Regions from separate parts of the Streptomyces sp. NPDC004838 genome, predicted to be linked through region 1. Evidence: predicted binding sites of a transcription regulator. Region 1 holds the regulator's gene; the other holds the start of a gene.
What was found. The regulator HspR, encoded in region 1, represses chaperone genes until heat shock. The targets are predictions, from matches to a motif close to TTGAGNNNNNNNNNCTCAA.
Positions count from the first base shown of each region.

Region 2: the regulator HspR is predicted to act here: its motif matches at 2,679-2,697, upstream of lon (endopeptidase La).

Region 1 covers NZ_JBSGAW010000023.1:102,122-106,538, forward strand. Annotated here, with positions in the region: gene ACWEFL_RS24740 ((2Fe-2S)-binding protein) at 324-644, opposite strand; gene ACWEFL_RS24745 (hypothetical protein) at 641-913, opposite strand; gene ACWEFL_RS24750 (helix-turn-helix transcriptional regulator) at 1,040-2,023, shown strand; gene ACWEFL_RS24755 (heat shock protein transcriptional repressor HspR) at 2,421-2,882, opposite strand; gene dnaJ (molecular chaperone DnaJ) at 2,889-4,070, opposite strand; gene grpE (nucleotide exchange factor GrpE) at 4,134-4,417, opposite strand, start outside.
Region 2 covers NZ_JBSGAW010000001.1:323,858-328,274, forward strand. Annotated here, with positions in the region: gene lon (endopeptidase La) at 242-2,656, opposite strand; gene ACWEFL_RS01325 (spermidine synthase) at 2,826-3,608, shown strand; gene ACWEFL_RS01330 (response regulator transcription factor) at 3,700-4,417, shown strand, end outside.

The sequences.
Region 1 (4,417 bases):
CCGAGGGCGGTGCGTTCCCGTCTCCCTCAGAGAGGGGGTGTGCAGGGTCGTCCCCGCAGGGGATCGGCGGCAAAACCCGGGCTCCTGACCGTTGGGCCTGTACGCCGCCGACCCCGAGGAGTCGAGCCCGGAGGACGCCCGAACCCGCACCGGACAAGACCCCGCGCCCCCTGCGGCAGCATGCAACCCGCACGGACAAGCCCCCGCGCCGCCCGCGCGGCCCAGCGCACACGCAGCACAGCGGCGCCATCGCGTTTCAGGTCCGCGATGGCGCCGCTGTGTGGGGGTAGTGCCGGAGCGATTTGGAACGACGGGGGAATCGCTCAGGCACTGCGGGGGGTGGCGGTGGTGGTGTCGGGCTCGGCCATCTGGTGGTCGCGCTGGTCCAAGTTGACGAAGATCATGCCGTACCGGATGGCACAGCGGACCGGCTGCGGTGCACCACGCGGCCGCCGGAGGCATCGGTACGCGCGGACGTCCTCGTCCTCCTCACGAGCCACGACGATCGGCTCTCCGAACAGGGTGACCATCAACGAGTCGCCGCTGTGGGGAATCGCCGTGACCAGGTCGATGAAGTGCCAACCCGAGCGGTAGGCCGTCTCCATCTCGCGCCGGAAGGTCCGGTCGTCCGGGGGAACGGTCATGCTCGTGCGCTTTCGGGAGAGAGCTCCCAGGAGGGCTCGCCGACGATGACTCCGACGGAGACGGCGCCGCCCCACGAGGTGTCCGGCGGAAGGTTCCCGCCCCACGCCGTGTCCGGGGCGGCCGACTCCCACGAAGGCTCGCCTTGGGACCCCGCCGTCACCGTGCCGACGGAGCGGGCTTCCCAGGAGGGCTCACCGCTGTAAGCCACCGCACCCAGCGCGGCCGCCGCCAGGGCAAGGGCACATAGAGCACGTACCGTCCTAGACATGGGTGTTCTCCACCTCATTTGATCATTCCTCCTCCCCCGCGCATAAGACGATGTCTCACTCCGAACGCTTGCACCAGCGACGGCAGGCATCATGTTCCTGTATTGCAGGAACATGAGGGGGTACATATGGCGTCTATCGAGGGCGAAGTCGGACACCCTCACTCAGACGGCAAGCTGTGCGAGGCGGGAAAGAGTCTTTACATCACCGCTCTGCGCACCGGGCGTATCGCCCGGTCAGTAGCCGAATCCACACCGTGTCTCTTCGACCTCGCCCTGCTCGACCCGGATCCGTACGACGGCGAATGGCTCCATCCGGTCCCTCCAACCACCGCACTGTCACAGCTGATTCACCCCATCGAGAGGGAGATTCAGGAGCGGCGGCGACGGGCCGTGGCGCTCGCCGACGCTCTTGAGCCATTCATGGCGTTCACAGCTCAGAATTCCACCGTTCCACAGGGAATAACCGTCCTTGAGGGACTCAACCGCATCAACGCGACACTCGACCAGGTCACCGCCGACTGCACGCAGGAGCTTCTCACAGTCCAGCCGGGCAGCGGGCGCCAACCGCATTCCCTGGAGAAGGCGCTGCGCCGGGTAGAACCCCTGATCGAACGCGGTGTGCGGATGCGCACGCTTTATCAGCACACCGCCCGGCACCACCCCGCCACGCTCTCCTACATGGAGAAGGTCGCACCCGCCGGAGTGGAGGTGCGCACGCTCGAGGAGATCATCGACCGGCTGATCATCGTCGACCGGAAGGTCGCCTTCATCCCCGCGAGCAGCGACCGTCTCTTCGCACTGGAGCTGCGGCACAAGGGGATCGTCGAGTATCTGGTCGGCGTCTTCGAGCAGTTCTGGCTGCACGGACTTCCGTGGGAGCAGCCGATCTCGTACGGACCCGATCTGGACGGCATCACCGGAGTCCAGCGTTCCATCGCGAAGCTGCTGGTGGAGGGCCATGTGGACGAGGCGATCGCACGCCGGCTGGGGATGAACGTCCGCACCTGCCGGGCCCATATCGCCAAGCTGGGGTCCTCGCTCGGCAGCGGCAGCCGTACCCAACTGGGTTATCTCATCGCGCAGTCGGGGGTTCTGGAGCACGACTCCTGAGACCGTCGCCCCCGGAGTTCACCGGGGGCGACGGTTTCCAGCCGAACGGCGGGAAGACCAGGGCCGGGTGGTTCCGGGGCCCGGCCCGGACAACGACCGGTACACCGCCCGGACCCGAGCGACCGACGGCACCCCCGAGCGAAACGCGCCAGACGGCGCGGTGCCGGGCGATAAACCTCCGGCAGCGGGTTTACCTCGCCGCACGGCTGTACGGGCCCGAGTGGGCCGCGCAGGCCCATCCACGCGGCAGCGCAACGCCGTTGAGGCGCGCGGAGAGCGCGCGGAGGCCCGCCGGAGCCCGCCGCAGCCCGGCAAAGACCCGCGGAGCCCGACCAGGGTCCGACCGGGGTCCGTCCGTGGGAACCCCCCGAGGACACTCCCGTACGCGCCTGCGCGCCTACTCGCCCCTCTTGGGCCGCCACACCACCAGCGCGCTCGCCTGCTGCACATCCTCGTACGGCACGAGATCGCGCCGGTACGAGGCATGCACCTGCGCCTCGCGCTGCCGCATCGCCGCCGCCGCGCCCTCGACCGCCGCCGACAGCTCGGCGACCCTGGACTGAAGCGCCGCGACCTGGTTCTCCAGTTCGATGATGCGCTTGATCCCGGCGAGGTTGATGCCCTCGTCCTGCGACAACTGCTGGACGGTGCGCAGCAGTTCGATATCGCGGGCGGAGTAGCGCCGCCCCCGGCCCGCGGTGCGGTCCGGGGAGACCAGGCCCAGCCGGTCGTACTGGCGCAGAGTCTGCGGGTGCAGGCCGGAGAGCTGGGCCGCCACCGAGATGACGTACACCGGCGACTCATCGGTCAGCTGGTAGGGGTTGCGACGCCTACCGTCCCTCGGGTCCCTTCCGTCCATGGACTCTCATGCTCCCTTCGCGGCCTGGAACAACTCGGCCCTCGGGTCCTCGTCCGCGGTGGCTTCGCGGTACGCCTCCAGCGCTTCCTTCGCCTTGTCGCTCAGATCCTTGGGAACCGCGACCTCGACGGTGACCAGCAGGTCACCACGGGTGCCGTCCTTGCGGACAGCTCCCTTGCCGCGGGCGCGCATCGTCCGTCCGTTGGGTGTTCCGGCGGGCAGCTTCAGCGTCACCGGCGGTCCGCCGAGGGTGGGCACCTTCACCTCGCCGCCGAGCACCGCCTCGGTGTAGGTGACGGGCACGGTGACCGTGAGGTTGGCGTCCCTGCGGCCGAACACGGGGTGCGCGCCGACGTGGACGACGACGTAGAGATCGCCGGCCGGGCCGCCCCGCTCACCGGGCGCGCCTTTGCCGCGCAGCCGGATCCGCTGGCCGTCGAAGACGCCCGCCGGGATCCTGACCTGCATGGTCCGCGAGGAACGGGCGCGCCCGCTGCCCTTGCAGACCTCGCACGGGTCCTGCGCGATCAGACCGCGCCCCTTGCAGTCCACACACGGGTCGGTCAGCGAGAAGGAGCCGCTGCCGCCGCGCGAGACCTGCCCGGTGCCGACGCAGGTCGGACAGACGCGGGGGGTGCCGTTCTTGTCACCGGTGCCCGCGCACGCCTTGCACGCGGCCGAGCTGGACATCCGCAGCGGGACCGTGGCCCCGTCGACCGCCTCGGTGAAGCTGAGCGTGACCTCGGATTCGATGTCCTGGCCGCGGCGCGGCTGAACGCGTGTGCCCGCGCCCGCGCCGCGGTTGAACAGCCCGCCGAAGACATCGCCGAGACCGCCGCCGAAGCCACCGGCTCCCTGCTGCTGCCCGCCCTGGGCGCCTCCGAAGAGGTCGCCCAGGTCGAAGTTGAAGGAACCGCCGGCGGCACCGGGACCGGGCCTGAAGCCGCCATTGCCGAAGAGAGCCCGAGCGTCGTCGTACTCCTTGCGCCGCTTGGCGTCCCCGAGGATGTCGTTCGCCTCGGAGATCTCCTTGAAACGCTCTTCGGCCTTGGTGTCGCCCTTGTTGGCGTCCGGATGGAACTCGCGGGCGAGCTTCCGGTACGCCTTCTTGATCTCCGCCTCGGTGGCGTCCTTGGGGACGCCGAGGACCTTGTAGTAGTCCTTCTCGACGAAGTCCTTCGTGCTCATCGACGTCCCTCCTTCCGGACGGTCCTCCGGACGTTCACTTCCTCCGCGACTTCCTCCGCAGCGTCAGCCCTCGTCCGGGCCACCGCTCTCCTCGCCGTCAGCCGTCGCTCCCTTGGAGTCCTTGGCGTCCTGGGAATCCTTGGCGGACGCCGGGGCCGCGCCCGGCTGGGGCTCGGCCACCGCGACCCGCGCCGGGCGGATGGTCCGCTCGCCCATGCGATACCCCGGCTGGAGCACCGCGACGCACGTCGTCTCGGTGACATCCGGGGCGTAGCTGTGCATCAGCGCCTCGTGGATCGTCGGGTCGAAGGGCTCGCCCTCCTTGCCGAACTGCTGGAGGCCCATCT
Region 2 (4,417 bases), on a different contig from region 1:
AGTCCGCGACCTCCTGACACCGGGTGAGAAACACACTGCCCGTCAGACCCGAGCCCAGCGGACCCGAGGGTTCGGGCGTCGGGCCTGAAGCGTCCGGCCCCGCACCGGACAAGACTCCCGGACCACCGCACGGCAGGCACCCCGTACCGAGCGGGCCCCGGAACCACCCTCCGCGGCCGACCGGCCGGTCGACCACGGCAGACCCAAGCGGTCCGCCGTGGCCGCCGGCCGGTCGCCAGACCTACGCGGCTGCCGGAACCGCCAACTCCGCCGGTGCCAGCGCGATGTCCAGCACCTGGCGGACGTCCGTCACCGGGTGCACCTCCAGCGAGTCGAGGATCTCGGCCGGGACGTCGTCCAGGTCCGCCTCGTTCCGCTTCGGGATCACGACCGTCGTGATGCCCGCCCGGTGCGCGGCCAGCAGCTTCTGCTTCAGACCGCCGATGGGCAGCACCCGCCCGGTCAGCGACACCTCACCCGTCATCGCCACATCCGTACGGACCAGCCGTCCGGAGAGCAGCGAGGCGAGGGCCGTCGTCATCGTGATGCCCGCGCTCGGCCCGTCCTTCGGGACCGCGCCGGCCGGGAAGTGGATGTGCACCCCCCGGTCCTTGAGATCGGCGACCGGCAGTTCGGTCTCCGCCCCGTGCGAGCGCAGGAAGCTCAGCGCGATCTGCGCCGACTCCTTCATCACATCGCCGAGCTGGCCGGTGAGGGTCAGCCCCGAGGCGCCCGTCTCCGGGTCGGCGAGCGACGCCTCGACGTAGAGGACGTCTCCGCCGGCGCCGGTGACCGCGAGACCGGTGGCGACGCCGGGCACGGCGGTACGGCGCTCGGCCGGGTCCTGCGCGGACTCGGGAACGTGGTGCGGCCGCCCGATCAGACCGCGCAACTGCTCGGCCCCGATGGTGAAGGGCAGCTCCTGGTCGCCCAGTTCGTGCTGGGCGGCCACCTTGCGCAGCAGCCTGGCGATCGAGCGCTCCAGGTTACGGACGCCGGCCTCGCGGGTGTACTCGCCGGCCAGCTTGCGCAGCGCCGAGTCGTCCAGGACGACCTCTCCGGCCTCCAGGCCCGCCCGCTCCAGCTGACGCGGCAGCAGGTGGTCCCGTGCGATGACGACCTTCTCGTCCTCGGTGTAGCCGTCGAGCCTGACGAGCTCCATCCGGTCGAGCAGGGCCTCCGGGATGGCCTCCAGCACATTCGCGGTGGCCAGGAAGACGACGTCGCTCAGATCGAGTTCGACCTCCAGGTAGTGGTCGCGGAAGGTGTGGTTCTGCGCGGGGTCCAGCACTTCGAGGAGGGCGGCGGCCGGGTCTCCCCGGAAGTCCGAGCCGACCTTGTCGATCTCGTCGAGGAGGACCACCGGATTCATGGACCCGGCCTCCTTGACCGCCCGCACGATCCGGCCGGGCAGCGCGCCCACGTACGTACGCCGGTGGCCGCGGATCTCCGCCTCGTCCCGGACACCGCCGAGCGCGACCCGGACGAACTTGCGTCCCATCGCGTGCGCGACGGACTCGCCGAGTGAGGTCTTCCCGACGCCGGGCGGGCCGACGAGCGCCAGAACCGCGCCCCCGCGCCGCCCGCCGACCACGCCCAGCCCCCGGTCGGCGCGCCGCTTGCGCACCGCCAGGTACTCGGTGATCCGTTCCTTCACGTCCTGAAGGCCCGCGTGCTCGGCGTCGAGGACGTTCTTCGCGCCCCGGATGTCGTACTCGTCCTCGGTGCGCTCGTTCCACGGCAGCTCGAGAACGGTGTCCAGCCAGGTGCGGATCCAGGAGCCCTCGGGGCTCTGGTCGCTGGAGCGCTCCAGCTTCTCGACCTCCTTGAGGGCGGCCTCGCGCACATGCCCCGGCAGATCGGCCGCTTCCACGCGGGAGCGGTAGTCGTCGGACTCCTCGCCCTCCGCCTCGCCGTTCAGCTCGCGCAGTTCCTTGCGTACGGCTTCGAGCTGCCGGCGCAGCAGGAACTCGCGCTGCTGCTTGTCCACGCCTTCCTGGACGTCCTTGGCGATGGACTCGGCGACGTCCTGCTCGGCGAGGTGCTCGCGCAACTGCTCGGTGGCGAGCTTGAGCCGGGCCACCGGGTCGCCGGTGTCCAGCAGCTCGATCTTCTGGGCGGTGGTCAGGAACGGCGAGTATCCGGAGTTGTCGGCGAGCTGGGACACGTCGTCGATCTGCTGGACGCGGTCGACGACCTGCCAGGCACCGCGCTTTTTCAGCCAGTTTGTGGCGAGAGCCTTGTACTCCTTGACCAGCTCGGCGATCTGACCGGGAAGAGGGTCGGGCACGGTCTCCTCGACACGGGTCCCCTCGACCCAGAGAGCGCCACCGGGTCCCGTGGTGCCGGCGCCGATCCGCACCCGGCTGCGGCCGCGGATGAGCGCGCCGGGATCGCCGTCGGAGAGCCGTCCGACCTGCTCGACGGTCCCGAGCACACCGGTCGCGGCGTACGTCCCGTCCACCCGAGGAACAAGCAGCACCTTCGGCTTGCTTGCACCGGAGGAACGCGCGGCGGCCTGCGCGGCCTCCACCGCCGCCCGCACCTCCGCGTCGGTCAGGTCCAGCGGCACCACCATTCCGGGCAGCACGACCTCGTCGTCGAGGGGCAGCACGGGCAGGGTCAACGGTGTGAACGCTTGGGACTCAGCAGCCATGATCTCCCCTTAGGCAGTGAAGTTGAGCTATGTGGACTCAATGCACGGGAGCCGCGAGTTGTTCCCCGGCCCTTGTTCGCTCTGAGCGATCACACCTTGTTCTGCGGCTCGGTTCACTTCCGGGGCGACACCCGACCGAAGACCGCTCCGCGAACGGCCTACCGTGGCCATGAGCCGGACCCGAACCCCCGACCGGAGGCCCGCCGTGACGACAGCCCGGACCATCGACCGACGCCATGGGCCCTATGGGGAGGTCGTCCTGCGGGAGCGCGGCGATCACCACGAGATCATCGCCAACGGGTGTTTCCTGATGGACACCTCGGACGGCCGCTCGGAGCGGCTGCTGATCGATGCCGCGTACGCCGCGCTCACCACCTCCGCCGCGGCGAGAACGTCCGAAAACCGCCCATCGGGAAGCCCGACGGAAGACCCGACCGAAAGCCCCGTGGAACCCCTGCCGCATCCCCCCGCCCTCCTCATCGGCGGACTCGGTGTCGGGTTCTCCCTCGCCCACGCCGCGGCCGGCCCCCACTGGGGGCGCATCGCCGTCGTCGAGAGGGAAGAGGCGATCGTCGACTGGCATATGACCGGGCCCCTCGCCCGTATCTCCCGCGACGCGCTCGCCGACCCCCGCAGTGTGATCGTGCGCGAGGACCTTCTCACTCATCTCCGTGACACGGACGACCTCTATGACGCACTCTGTCTGGATATCGACAACGGTCCCGACTGGACCGTCACCGACGACAACGAGGCTCTGTACGCACCGGCCGGACTCGCGCTCTGCCGAAGGCGGCTGAGGCCCGGCGGAGTGCTCGCCGTATGGTCCGCGCAGCCCTCGTCCGCATTCGAGGAGGCACTGCGGAATGCCGGGTTCAGCGGGGTAAGAACCGAAGAGGTGAGGGTTGCCCGGGGCGTACCCGACGTGGTCCACCTCGCCGTTCGGCCTGCGTAGCCTCGACCAGGGACGTGCCTCTACTGTGCTGAGCTACACACCGGATCTACAACGAGCGTGAATCTCCCGAGAGCGCTTACAGGGGCGGGCGATGGAACAGACACACACCACCACCCACAATGGCGTCGCGGCCACACCCGGCGCCCAGCGGCGGGTGCTGGTCGTCGAGGACGATTCGACGATCGTCGACGCCATCGCCGCGCGGCTGCGGGCGGAGGGCTTCCTGGTGCAGACGGCCGTCGACGGCCCGGCGGCCGTGGACGCGGCCGAGGCGTGGCAGCCGGATCTGATGGTGCTCGATGTGATGCTGCCCGGCTTCGACGGTCTGGAGGTCTGCCGCAGGGTCCAGGCGCAGCGCCCGGTTCCCGTGCTGATGCTGACCGCGCGTGACGACGAGACCGACATGCTGGTGGGGCTGGGCGTCGGCGCGGACGACTATATGACCAAGCCGTTCTCCATGCGGGAGCTGGCGGCGCGGGTGCATGTGCTGCTGCGCCGGGTGGAGCGGGCGGCGCTGGCGGCGGTGACACCCCGTAGCGGGATTCTCCGTCTGGGTGAGCTGGAGATCGATCACGCCCAGCGGCGGGTACGGGTCCGGGGCGAGGACGTCCATCTGACGCCGACCGAGTTCGATCTGCTGGTCTGCCTGGCGAACACGCCCCGTGCGGTCCTCTCCCGCGAGCAGTTGCTCGCGGAGGTGTGGGACTGGGCGGACGCGTCCGGCACCAGAACCGTGGACAGCCATATCAAGGCGCTGCGGCGGAAGATCGGCGCGGAGCGGATCCGTACGGTCCACGGGGTCGGATACG